DNA from 3 places in the Methylobacterium sp. 22177 genome. Region 3 is predicted to be linked to each of the others. Evidence: riboswitches for the same ligand, from Rfam matches in the RefSeq annotation. Region 3 holds a riboswitch; each other region holds the start of a gene.
The links. A riboswitch is a leader RNA that binds a small molecule or an ion and turns the genes downstream of it on or off. The one in region 3 is predicted to bind cobalamin.
Positions count from the first base shown of each region.

Region 1: linked by a shared signal. The riboswitch ahead of ACTJK8_RS30630 (TonB-dependent receptor plug domain-containing protein) and the one ahead of ACTJK8_RS28670 (TonB-dependent receptor plug domain-containing protein) in region 3 are both predicted to bind cobalamin.
Region 2: linked by a shared signal. The riboswitch ahead of ACTJK8_RS13725 (TonB-dependent receptor) and the one ahead of ACTJK8_RS28670 (TonB-dependent receptor plug domain-containing protein) in region 3 are both predicted to bind cobalamin.

Region 1 is NZ_JBQEPK010000072.1:11,918-16,195, reverse strand. It holds partial or broken gene ACTJK8_RS30635 (ABC transporter substrate-binding protein) at 1-638, opposite strand, end outside; gene ACTJK8_RS30630 (TonB-dependent receptor plug domain-containing protein) at 647-2,617, opposite strand; cobalamin riboswitch at 2,737-2,945, opposite strand; gene ACTJK8_RS30625 (DUF3658 domain-containing protein) at 3,242-4,024, opposite strand.
Region 2 is NZ_JBQEPK010000012.1:98,546-102,823, forward strand. It holds gene ACTJK8_RS13725 (TonB-dependent receptor) at 1-1,931, opposite strand, end outside; cobalamin riboswitch at 2,217-2,409, opposite strand; gene ACTJK8_RS13730 (NUDIX hydrolase) at 2,547-2,981, shown strand; gene ACTJK8_RS13735 (RluA family pseudouridine synthase) at 3,124-4,278, shown strand, end outside.
Region 3 is NZ_JBQEPK010000056.1:319-4,596, forward strand. It holds partial or broken gene ACTJK8_RS28665 (ABC transporter substrate-binding protein) at 1-431, opposite strand, end outside; gene ACTJK8_RS28670 (TonB-dependent receptor plug domain-containing protein) at 440-2,410, opposite strand; cobalamin riboswitch at 2,530-2,738, opposite strand; gene nikA (nickel ABC transporter substrate-binding protein) at 3,031-4,278, shown strand, end outside.

The sequences.
Region 1 (4,278 bases), on a different contig from region 3:
ATCAGGTCCGGGTTCGCCAGCGCCGCCGCTTCGAGGGGCACCTGCCCCAGGCGGTCACGCCCGATCTCGGCCGAGACGTTGACGAGGCCGGCGGCGCGGATCAGCGCGTCCCCGAGCCCGCCGGGTGCCACCGTGAAGGCGTTCGGACGCATCACCAGGGCGCGTAGAGGCCGCTTGGCCGGCAAGATGGCGGCAAGACGCGCATCGAGCGCCGCCACCATCGCCTCGCCCCGTTCGGGATGGCCGAGCGCCGCCGCGACCTGCCGGATCTGCGCACGGACGCCGTCGAGGTCGGCCGGCACGCCGAGTTCGAGCACGGGGGCGCCGACGCGCTTCAACATGCCCACCGTCGTGCGGGTCGTGAACGCACCGGCGATCACAAGGTCGGGCTTCAGGGCTACGACCTCCTCGGTCAGACCCCGCGTCACTGGCAGCCCGACCGCCTCGCTTGCGACCGTCGACCCACGCGGGTCGCGAGCGAGATAGGTGACCGCCAGCACCTGGTCGCGGTCGGCCAGCCGCAGGACGAGCTCGTCGGCACATAAGTTCATCGAGACTACCCGCACGGGTGCCGCCGCTGCACCCATGGGTACGGCGGACAGGATTGCCGTGAGGGCAAGCATGCGGCGCGACGGCATCGGCGACCTCAGAACGACGCCACGCGGACGCCACCGTAGACGGCGAGCCCCGGGCCCTGGAAGCCGGTCGGGTTCTGGTAGCGCTGGTCGAACAGGTTATCGATCCGCCCGAACACCGTCAGGGTCTCGCTCCAGGCGTAGTTGATTGACAGGTTCACCAGCGTGAAGCCGGGGGCCTTCAGGCGGGGCACGGAGAAGTCCCTGTTCCCGTCCACGAACGACCCCAGCACGATGAGCGTGCCGGTCATGGTCAAGCCCGGCATCAGGTTCCAGATCGCGGTCGCGCTGACCTTGTTGCGAGGCCGACGCAGCAGCTCCTGGTGGGCGATCTCGTCCTTCGTCACAGTGGTGGTCCAGTCCAGCCGCCCGCTCCAGGACTCGTTGAAGCGCAGGGCGACAAAGCTCTCGGTGCCGTAGGCGGTCGCCCGACCGACGTTCACGTTGGTGGAGAAGGTCGGGTAGTAGGCCGTCTGGATCAGGTTCTTGAAATCGGTCTGGTAGTAGGTCGCGCCCACGGTCATGAACCCGTCGAACAGCGGCTGCTCGAAGCCGCCGTCGAACCCGAAGCTGTCCTCCGGCCGCAGGTTCGGGTTCCCGAAGAAGCGGAAGCCCGGGTAGTCCTGGTAGAGCTGGCTCAGGGTCGGCGGCTTGAAGCCGGTGCCGACGCTGCCCTTCAGGCGGGTATCGGTGCCGGGCACGATGTAGCTCGGCGCCACCCGAAAGGTGGTCGCGCCGCCGAACTGGTCGTTCGCGTCGTGGCGGATGTTGGCGACCAGCGCGGCTCCCGCGAAGGGCGTCGTCTGAAGCTCGGCGAAGCCGGCGGTGTTGCCGTTGGACCGGTCGATGCCGGTCGTCTCGAAGCGCTCGTCCTCGCGCTGGGCCCCGAACAGGACGAGGTTGCCGGGTGAGACCTGCCAGTCGCCGCGGTAGTCGAACCGGGTCCGCTCACCGAGGTAGGTGGTGGGCGTCGGCGGCGCGAGCGGGTCGAGCGGGCCGGCGAACAGGCGGTCGAACTTCGAGTAGTTCGCCCCGAAGACGTTGTGGAAGCCCGGCACCGGCGTCCACTCGGCCTCGCCCCTCATGATCAGTTGCTGCTGGTCGTTGAGGTTCCGGTACGGCAGCGGCACGTACGGAAAACCGCCGTCGGCCTGGTCGAGATAGGCGCTGTCGGAGAAGCGCAGCACGTAGTTGAATCGGAATTCGTCGGTGAGTTGCGCCCCGAGCTTGGTCGAGACCGTCTTGATGTCGGTGAAGGCGGTCCGCAACGGCACCCCGCGAGGCAGCAATTCGAACGGCGTGACCTGGACGGCGGATTGCCGGATGTGGCCGACCGACACCGAGTAGTCGAAGATCCCCTCCGAGCCGGAGATGTTGCCGAACTGGTTGAAGGTGCCGAACGAGCCGCCCTCGACGGTCGCCGTCGCCCGAGCCGGCCCTTCGCCGCGCTTGGTGACGACGGAGATGACGCCGCCGATGGCGTCGGCCCCGTAGAGGCCGCTTTGGGGCCCGCGCAGCACCTCGATCCGCGAGAGGTCGTAGGTCTGGAGCTGGCTGAAGTCGAAGGCGCGGTTCGGGGTCGAGGGGTCGTTGACGTCGATGCCGTCGATCTGGACCTTCACGTGGTTCGAGTTGGTGCCCCGGATGAAGACCGAGGTTTGGCCGCCGGCGCCGCCGGTCTGCACGACGTTGAGGCCCGGCACCTGCTGCAGAGCATCCGGCGCCGTCCGGCGCTGCTGCTCCTGAAGCAGGCGGTCGGTGAGCACGGTGACACTCGATCCTGTGTTGGCAATTGGCGTCGGCACGCCGGTAGCCGACACGGAGATCTCGGACAGGGAGACCGCAGCTTGCGCGCCTCCCTGGGCATCGGCGAAGGGCGCGGCGACCTGCTGCGCGCGGGCGGGAATGGAGACGAGCAGCGCGGATGCGGCGCAGGACAGCGCCAGCGTGCGCCGGAGCGCGGAGGAAACGGGACTGGACACGGGACGGCCTCGGGGGACGGCTGTGGCACGTCACCGCGAACGAGGCCTCGGCGGTCGCGTCCTCCAAGGAACCACGGCGCCGCGACACCTCCCAGGACACCCCGCCCGGCAAGCTCCGCGTGTGACCACGGCTGACGGCAGGTCTCCTGGCTCGCGGGTCGTTGCCCTCTCATCGTCTTCCCGGGCGAGGCCGCCCAGTGACGTCGTGATGAAGGACTCGCCGCTTACAGTTGCGGGGGCAGCCGAGGCATCGGCCGAGCCCTCACGGGCGTGACCTCACCGCGTTCCCTTTTGATCCCCGAGGGGAACCGTCACTGCTCAGCTACAGCCTCACGAACTCGAGAGTCAACGCGAGCATCGGAATAGCGCCGCGGTGACGCCGGCTTCGGCGTTTGGCCAGCTCCTGCAATGGGTCGAACGACCGCTCTTTGGGTTTGATGCTTCAAAGCCGACTAGCCGGAAACCACCCAACCCAGCCGTCCGGACCGCCCAACGGAGCTTCCCAGAAGCGGACACTTGTCGGCCGCTCGGCAAATTCGGTTCGGGATGGAAAGCGCCTGGGGCGTCCTACCCGCAATTCAAACGTCGAATGGCCAGCGCACGCATGCGCTTCTCATGCCTTGATCAGTCAGCCGCCGGCAGCCTTATGCGAGAAGACCGGTTCCAGGGATCACCTTCAGCAAGGAGCCGACCTTGCTCGACAAGGGCAACGAGGCGCATCTGCAACATCAAGTCGCCAACTTGCCTATATGGCTCGGAACTTTCTCCAAAGGCTTCATGGATGATGCTCGCGACCGATTTCCATTCTGAAGTCGCTTGCGCCTCGATAATCGGATCAAAGTGGTCAATCGTCGTTGAAACTAGCCTTGCTTCTTTGATGATCCGGAACGGCGCATTCTCAGACTGAAGGTACTGCCATAGCTTTCGGTTTTCATGTCTCTCTTCCACGGTCATTGGCACTTGTTGACCGAGGAGCGATCTCATGGCATCCGCGCCCATTATCGAGACTGATTGGGGTTGGTACACTATCGTTGAACCGTCCCGCATTTTCGAGGAGACCTGCCGCCCCGTCACGTCGATGATATAGAAAGGGCGCTCTCCAAGCCAAGCATTCAACGCGATGAAAAAGCAATATTCAGAAGCGGTATGCCGACTGAACCAGACGATCGGGTAGCCGTCTGTCGTGGCCACACGCTCCCAGAACTGATCGACTTCATTCTCCGTTTCAGGGCCACCATACCACTGCCTCCACCATGCTGCCCGCGTAGCAGGATCAAGCGGGTGGATAGGCCCACAACTGAGATCGTCCCGAAAATTGAGCACCTCAATGTCCTGACCTGCGTTGCGCAGCGCCTGAACGAGGCTACCACCGGCTGTATCACTGGGGGTGATGTGGAAGATGCCCATACCAGCAAGTTAACATGATTTGCCCCCGGCATAAACCGCGCTGATATTGTCGATTATCTGCGCTAGAATAGAGGCTTATTGCTCAGTTGGCTTCGTCCGCAAAGGGGCCGGAGCTGGCGAGGAGGTAGCGTCCGCTTTCTTACGTTGATGCCCGAACGCAGACCGGCGAAAAACCACCCTGAGCCGCCATTCCGGTGGCGACCCAACCCGGACGCTCAGATCAATTTTATAGCTTCCCCAAAGCAGACCTTACG
Region 2 (4,278 bases), on a different contig from region 3:
GTCCAGTCGCGGGTGACGTCCCAGGTCAGCCAGAGGTTGGCCACGCGCTCCGGCACGTCGATCGGCTGGTTGCCGGCATACGAGACCGTGGCGCCGTTCACCGTCTGGTCGAACCGGTCGTACTGCGCGTGCAGGAGCGCGAGGTTGCCGTCGAGGCGCCAGCCCGGCGCGAAGCGCCAGCCGAGCGCCAGCTCGAAACCCTGCGAGGACTGGCTCCCGACCTGCGTCGAGAGCGTCGGCTGTCCGGGGATCGCCGAGATCAGGTTGTCCTTGACGATCCGGTAGCCCGCGACGGTCCATTCCAGGGCGCCGTCGAAGGCCAGACCCTTGGCGCCGATCTCGACCTGATCGCCGGTCGCGAGCTTGAAGCCGGCCAGCGACTGCGACAGCGTGATCAGGCTGTTCACCGGGTCGGTGGCGAAGCTGTACTGGGCGTAGAGCGCGCTGTCCGGCGTCGGGTTGTAGACGAGGCCGAACCGGTAGCCGAGCGCCCGGTAGGTCCTCTCGAACCGCGATCCCGTCTGCAGGTCTTCCCGATTGAGCGTCGGCACGTCGAGGCGCACGCCGGTGAGGAACGAGAGCTTGTCCGACAGGATCAGCCGGTCCTCGGCGAAGACCGAGGCCTGGCTCGTCTGCGTGGCGTAGGCCGGACGGGCCCGCCCGTTCTGCGGGAACAGGCCCGGATCGTAGCCGGTGAGCGGCACGCTGGTGGTCTGGTCGAAGTAGAAGTTGTTGGTGTGGCGGAAATCGATGTGGTTCACGTCGAACCCGGCCACGAACTGGTTCGGCAGCCCGAACAGGCTCCCGCGGAACGTCGCGTCGAGGCGGTCTCCGACCTGCTCCTGGCTGTGGTAGATCTCCAGGTAGTCGCCCCGGTCCACGAGCCCGGTGCCGCGGTTGTAGCTGTACTGCTCGACGTCGAGCCAGTGGCGCCGGCTGGTGAGCCGGTAAGCGGTGTTGCGGATCGTGATGTCGGCCGAGGGGGACCACTCGGTCTTGAGCTGGGTCCAGTTGTCGGCCCAGGTGATCTTCGCGTCGCGGACGTTGTAGTTGTTGAACCGTATGAGGTCCGGGATCCGTCCCGCGACGAGCGGCGTGCCCCAGTAGCGGGCGGGCTCCTGGTAGCCGAGATCGTGGCTCAGCGTGAACGCGAGGTCGGCGCTCGGCCGGAACAGCAGGGCGGCGGAGACCGCGAGGTTGCGGAAATCGCCCTCCGGCCGGATCCAGCCGTCGGCGCGGTTGCCGCTGACGTTGAGGCGGTACGCGAAGGTGTCGCCGTACTCCGCCTGGCCCAGCGGGCCGCCGGAATCGAGGGCGAGGCGCGCGACCCCGTCGGTGCCGATGACCGCGCGGGCGGCGTTGACCGGCACGAAGACCGGCTTCTTCGGAACCACGTTGATGACGCCGCCGATGGCGCCGTCGCCGTAGAGCACCGAGGACGGCCCGCGCAGCACCTCGATCCGCTCGACGTTCCACGTGTCGAACGGGAAGGTCACGGTGTTGGCGCCGACGTAGAAGCGCGTGCCGTCGTAGAGCTGCTGGATCGAGTTCGGCCCGGCGAAGCCGCGGGACGTGAACGCGCCGTTGCCGTTGCCGGGCGCCGCGATGGTGGTGATGCCGGTCGCGTCCTGGATCACGGCCTCGGCGATCGTATCCTGTCCGCGGAGCCGCGCGGTCTCGCCCGACACGATGTCGAGGCTGGCCGGCGTCTCCAGCGGCGTCAGGCCGAGGCGACTCGCGGTCCGGTCGGGCGTGCGCAGGTTGAGGCCGTTCGGCGGGAGGCGGCTCGGGTCGCCGCCCGCGCCCGCGACGGACAGCTCATCCAGGGTGACCGCCTCCTGGGCGGCGGTCGGGCCGGCGAGGAGCGCGAGGAGAACGCCGCAGAGCGGGGCCCGCCCGCCGAGGCGGGAGCGATAGGTCGAGAATGACATGGGAGAAGCGGTCCGTGCACGGCGCGCGCCGGCCCCCGCGTCGTACACGCATTGTAATAACATTACAACGCGTCGGCCGTCCGGATGGCTCAGCCTGTGCGGGCGCGCGACGGCGTCCCGGGACAGGGCTCGAGGGTCTCGAGGCGGCGGAGACGGGCATGGGAAACGGCGTCGCGGGCGCGCTTGCTGTGGCACGTCACCGCGAACGAGGCCTCGGCGACCGCCTCCCCTCGGGACTGGCGGCGCCTCGACACCCGCCAGGACACCCCGCCCGGCGCGTTTCGCGTGTGACCACGGCTGACGGCAGGTCTCCTGGCTCGCGGGTCGCCGCCCTCGCACCGTCTTCCCGGGGTGACCCAGTGACGTGGTGGTGAAGGGCTCGCCGCTCACAGTTGCGGGGGCAGCCGCGGCTTCGGGGCGAACCCCTCACCGCGTTCCCTTTTGATCCCCGAGGGGAACCGTCGAGCACAGCTTGGCCGTAGCGGGCCCGGGCGTCAACCGCGTGTCCGTTTGTTGCCGTGGATCGGCGCGCGGGGCACCGAGCCGTTGCGGCCTCGCCGACGACGGGCTAGCCGGTGCGGGATGACGGTCTGGCGGCCCCCTGCGGAGATTCGCGTGAAGGCGCTGGGCCTGCCCCGGCGCGGCAACAGCCTGCTCGTGGCGGAGGTCCGCGCGGATGACGGGCGCCTGAAAGGCGTCCGGCCCCTCGGCGGCAGCGTCGCCTTCGGCGAGCGGGTCGAGGACGCCCTGATCCGGGAGTTCCGGGAGGAACTCGGCGTCACCGTCTCGGTGCTCGGCGGCCCCCGCGTCATGGAGAACATCTTCACGCACGAGGGGCAGGTCGGGCACGAGGTGCTGTTCCTGTTCCCCGTCGCCCTGCCGCCGGGGCTGTTCGACGGGCCGGAGCGCTTCGTCTTCCACGAGGATTCCGGCACCGCCTGCGTGGCCCGGTGGTGCGATCTGGACGGGCTCGACGTCCCGGGCGGTCCGGATCTCTTCCCCGCAGGCCTGAAGGCCCGGCTCCGCGACGCGTGGGACGCGGAGCCCTGACGGACCGAGCCGGCCCACCGCCTTTGCCGCTCGGCGCGGGCGATGCTACAGCCGGGCAATCCCATCGGTCCGGACGTCCGCGACGCCGCGGCCCATGCGCTTGGACGCTCCGTCCGACGCGAAGACGGGTGCCGGCGGAAGCATGACGACACGACCTCCCAGAAGCGGCGGGCCGAAGGGGCGCAAGCCCCAGGCCGGCAAGTTCGATGCGGGCAAGTTCAGGGGCGGCAAGGCCCAGGCCGACGGCCGCGCCCGCACGGGCCCGCGCACCAGCGCCCGCGACGCCGCCGAGCGCGCGGCCCGCAACCGCGGCGAGGATGCCGGCACCCGCGATCCTTGGGGATCGCAGGGCGCTGCGGTCTCCGCGCCGGCCCGGCCCCCGAAGCCGCGCCGCGACGTCGCCGCACCGCGCGACGACGCACCGCGGGACGCCGCCGCGGCCAAGCCCGGCAGCCGGCCTCCGGCCAGGCGCTCGGCGGCCCCCTCCCCCGCCCTTGCCGCCGCCCCCGCGCCCGGTCCGACCCGGCGCGAGCAGCGCGCCGCCGCCTCCGCGACCCTCGCCTCCGGCGTGCAGACCCTGACGGTCGAGCCGGACGAGGCCGGGATGCGGATCGACCGCTTCCTCACCGCCCGCTTCCCGCTCCTGCCCTTCACCCGCGTGCAGACCATCGTGCGCAAGGGCGAATTGCGGGTCGACGGCAAGCGCGCCAAGCCGAACGACCGGCTGGAGCCGGGCATGAGCGTGCGCGTGCCGCCGCTGCGCCTGGACCAGCCTACCGAGCGGCCGCGCAGCGCCGCCCGCGAGCAGGACGACGCGGCGTTCATCCGGTCGCTGATCCTCTACGAGGACGCCGACATGATGATCCTCAACAAGCCCTTCGGCCTCGCGGTCCAGGGCGGTTCGGGGACGGTCCGCCACGTGGACGGCCTGCTCGCCGCCCTCACGGGTCCGGACGGCCAGAAGCCGCGCCTCGTCCACCGGCTGGACAAGGATACGGCCGGCTGCCTGATCATCGCCAAGACCCGACTCGCCGCCGCGACGCTGGCCAAGAGCTTCCGGTCCCGGGCGGCGCGGAAGATCTACTGGGCGCTCACCGCGGGCGTTCCCCGGGTGCGGCAGGGGCGCGTCTCGACCTACCTCGCCAAGGAGGAACCCACGGACGCCGACGCGCGGATGCGGGTCGCCAAGCACGGCGACGAGGGTGCGAGCCACGCGCTGACCTACTACGCGATGGTCGATCAGGCCGCCCAGAAGCTGTCCTGGCTGTCGTTCAAGCCGGTCACCGGCCGCACGCAC
Region 3 (4,278 bases):
AGCGCCGCCACCATCGCCTCGCCCCGTTCGGGATGGCCGAGCGCCGCCGCGACCTGCCGGATCTGCGCACGGACGCCGTCGAGGTCGGCCGGCACGCCGAGTTCGAGCACGGGGGCGCCGACGCGCTTCAACATGCCCACCGTCGTGCGGGTCGTGAACGCACCGGCGATCACAAGGTCGGGCTTCAGGGCTACGACCTCCTCGGTCAGACCCCGCGTCACTGGCAGCCCGACCGCCTCGCTTGCGACCGTCGACCCACGCGGGTCGCGAGCGAGATAGGTGACCGCCAGCACCTGGTCGCGGTCGGCCAGCCGCAGGACGAGCTCGTCGGCACATAAGTTCATCGAGACTACCCGCACGGGTGCCGCCGCTGCACCCATGGGTACGGCGGACAGGATTGCCGTGAGGGCAAGCATGCGGCGCGACGGCATCGGCGACCTCAGAACGACGCCACGCGGACGCCACCGTAGACGGCGAGCCCCGGGCCCTGGAAGCCGGTCGGGTTCTGGTAGCGCTGGTCGAACAGGTTATCGATCCGCCCGAACACCGTCAGGGTCTCGCTCCAGGCGTAGTTGATTGACAGGTTCACCAGCGTGAAGCCGGGGGCCTTCAGGCGGGGCACGGAGAAGTCCCTGTTCCCGTCCACGAACGACCCCAGCACGATGAGCGTGCCGGTCATGGTCAAGCCCGGCATCAGGTTCCAGATCGCGGTCGCGCTGACCTTGTTGCGAGGCCGACGCAGCAGCTCCTGGTGGGCGATCTCGTCCTTCGTCACAGTGGTGGTCCAGTCCAGCCGCCCGCTCCAGGACTCGTTGAAGCGCAGGGCGACAAAGCTCTCGGTGCCGTAGGCGGTCGCCCGACCGACGTTCACGTTGGTGGAGAAGGTCGGGTAGTAGGCCGTCTGGATCAGGTTCTTGAAATCGGTCTGGTAGTAGGTCGCGCCCACGGTCATGAACCCGTCGAACAGCGGCTGCTCGAAGCCGCCGTCGAACCCGAAGCTGTCCTCCGGCCGCAGGTTCGGGTTCCCGAAGAAGCGGAAGCCCGGGTAGTCCTGGTAGAGCTGGCTCAGGGTCGGCGGCTTGAAGCCGGTGCCGACGCTGCCCTTCAGGCGGGTATCGGTGCCGGGCACGATGTAGCTCGGCGCCACCCGAAAGGTGGTCGCGCCGCCGAACTGGTCGTTCGCGTCGTGGCGGATGTTGGCGACCAGCGCGGCTCCCGCGAAGGGCGTCGTCTGAAGCTCGGCGAAGCCGGCGGTGTTGCCGTTGGACCGGTCGATGCCGGTCGTCTCGAAGCGCTCGTCCTCGCGCTGGGCCCCGAACAGGACGAGGTTGCCGGGTGAGACCTGCCAGTCGCCGCGGTAGTCGAACCGGGTCCGCTCACCGAGGTAGGTGGTGGGCGTCGGCGGCGCGAGCGGGTCGAGCGGGCCGGCGAACAGGCGGTCGAACTTCGAGTAGTTCGCCCCGAAGACGTTGTGGAAGCCCGGCACCGGCGTCCACTCGGCCTCGCCCCTCATGATCAGTTGCTGCTGGTCGTTGAGGTTCCGGTACGGCAGCGGCACGTACGGAAAACCGCCGTCGGCCTGGTCGAGATAGGCGCTGTCGGAGAAGCGCAGCACGTAGTTGAATCGGAATTCGTCGGTGAGTTGCGCCCCGAGCTTGGTCGAGACCGTCTTGATGTCGGTGAAGGCGGTCCGCAACGGCACCCCGCGAGGCAGCAATTCGAACGGCGTGACCTGGACGGCGGATTGCCGGATGTGGCCGACCGACACCGAGTAGTCGAAGATCCCCTCCGAGCCGGAGATGTTGCCGAACTGGTTGAAGGTGCCGAACGAGCCGCCCTCGACGGTCGCCGTCGCCCGAGCCGGCCCTTCGCCGCGCTTGGTGACGACGGAGATGACGCCGCCGATGGCGTCGGCCCCGTAGAGGCCGCTTTGGGGCCCGCGCAGCACCTCGATCCGCGAGAGGTCGTAGGTCTGGAGCTGGCTGAAGTCGAAGGCGCGGTTCGGGGTCGAGGGGTCGTTGACGTCGATGCCGTCGATCTGGACCTTCACGTGGTTCGAGTTGGTGCCCCGGATGAAGACCGAGGTTTGGCCGCCGGCGCCGCCGGTCTGCACGACGTTGAGGCCCGGCACCTGCTGCAGAGCATCCGGCGCCGTCCGGCGCTGCTGCTCCTGAAGCAGGCGGTCGGTGAGCACGGTGACACTCGATCCTGTGTTGGCAATTGGCGTCGGCACGCCGGTAGCCGACACGGAGATCTCGGACAGGGAGACCGCAGCTTGCGCGCCTCCCTGGGCATCGGCGAAGGGCGCGGCGACCTGCTGCGCGCGGGCGGGAATGGAGACGAGCAGCGCGGATGCGGCGCAGGACAGCGCCAGCGTGCGCCGGAGCGCGGAGGAAACGGGACTGGACACGGGACGGCCTCGGGGGACGGCTGTGGCACGTCACCGCGAACGAGGCCTCGGCGGTCGCGTCCTCCAAGGAACCACGGCGCCGCGACACCTCCCAGGACACCCCGCCCGGCAAGCTCCGCGTGTGACCACGGCTGACGGCAGGTCTCCTGGCTCGCGGGTCGTCGCCCTCTCATCGTCTTCCCGGACGAGGCCGCCCAGTGACGTGGTGATGAAGGACTCGCCGCTTACAGTTGCGGGGGCAGCCGCGGTATCGGCCGAGCCCTCACGGGCCTGACCTCACCGCGTTCCCTTTTGATCCCCGAGGGGAACCGTCTTGCTCAAGCTAGGCTGCGGTGCATCTATCCGTCAACGCACGGAAGCACGTTGTTCAGATGTGTGGCATTTGAGGCGTCGGTTGATGTCTAAGCAGTGTGGCTTTCCGCCGATCCGTTTTGAATTCACACCCTCGCCAAGCGACGAACGTCCGCCGGGCTCCCACAGGATAGAGGTGGGACGTACTGAACACCTTAGCGAAGGGTGTCCAATCCTCGGTCGCGGTGAACACCCTGTTGGAAAGGGTTCACGGTCAAGCTTGGGCGGTGTATGATGTTCGGCGGCGATCCTCATACCGCGACCCATACATGACCAAGTTGGCGACCCTCGCCGTCGCCGCGATGGCGGCGAGCTTCCTCGGACCGCCCCAGACAGCCGCCGGGCAACTCACCTACTCGTGGCCCTCGAATGTCGGACCGCTGAACCCGCACCTCTACGCGCCCAACCAGATGTTCGCGCAGGCGAGCGTCTACGAGCCTTTGGTGAAGTACCGCGGTGATGGATCGGTCGAGCCCTGGCTCGCGACCTCGTGGACCATCTCTGAGGACGGGCGGACCTACGATTTCGTACTGCGCCCCGGCGTGACCTTCAGTGATGGCACGCCCTTCGACGCGAAAGCGGTCAAGGCGAACTTCGACGCGATCCTGGCCAACCGTCCGCGGCACGCGTGGCTCGATCTCGTCCAGCAGATCGAACGCACAGAAGTTGTCGGGCCTCTGGCGTTCCGCCTCGTCCTGAAGGCGCCGCACTACCCGACGCTGCTCGAACTTTCCCTGCCGCGGCCCTTCCGGTTCCTGTCTCCGAGCGCCATGGGCCCTGGCGGTACGACGGCCGTCGGCATCAGGGCGCCGGTCGGCACTGGGCCGTGGCGGCTCGTCGATACTCAGCTCGGCGTCTCCGACACGTTCGAGAGCACCCCGGGTTACTGGGGCCCGAGACCCATCTTCGACCGGCTCGTCGTCAAGGTCATCCCCGATCCCAACACCCGCGTCATCGCCCTGCAGACGGGGGAGATCGACTTCGTCTATGGCGCGGCCGGCCAGATTCCTTCGGAAGCCTTCGTCCGCCTTCGGGACATGGCCCCGAACTTTGCCGCAGCGGTCTCGCCGCCGCTGGCGACCCGGGTGCTGGCGATGAACTCCGCGCGCTTCCCGACCGATGATCGGGCGGTCCGCCTCGCCATCAACCACGCCGTCGACAAGGACACGCTGGTCCGGACGGTACTCGACGGGATCGAGCCGCGCGCGGACTTCCTGTTTGCGCCGCGCGTGCCGTACGCCGACGTCGGGCTGAAGCCCTACGGCTTCGACCGGGCCGCGGCCTCCCGCATGCTCGATGCCGCCGGCTGGACGCTTGGGCGTGACGGCGTGCGTGAGAAGGACGGACGCCGCCTTGCCGTCGAGATCGATTTCGTCGGGACAAACGCTCAGCAGCGGGCGATTGCCGAGGTTCTCCAGTCCGATCTTAGCCGCGTGGGCATCGACGTCCGGCTGATCGGTGAGGAGGAGAGTTCGATCCTGGCCCGCCAGAAGGATGGCCGCTTCGGCCTGATCTTC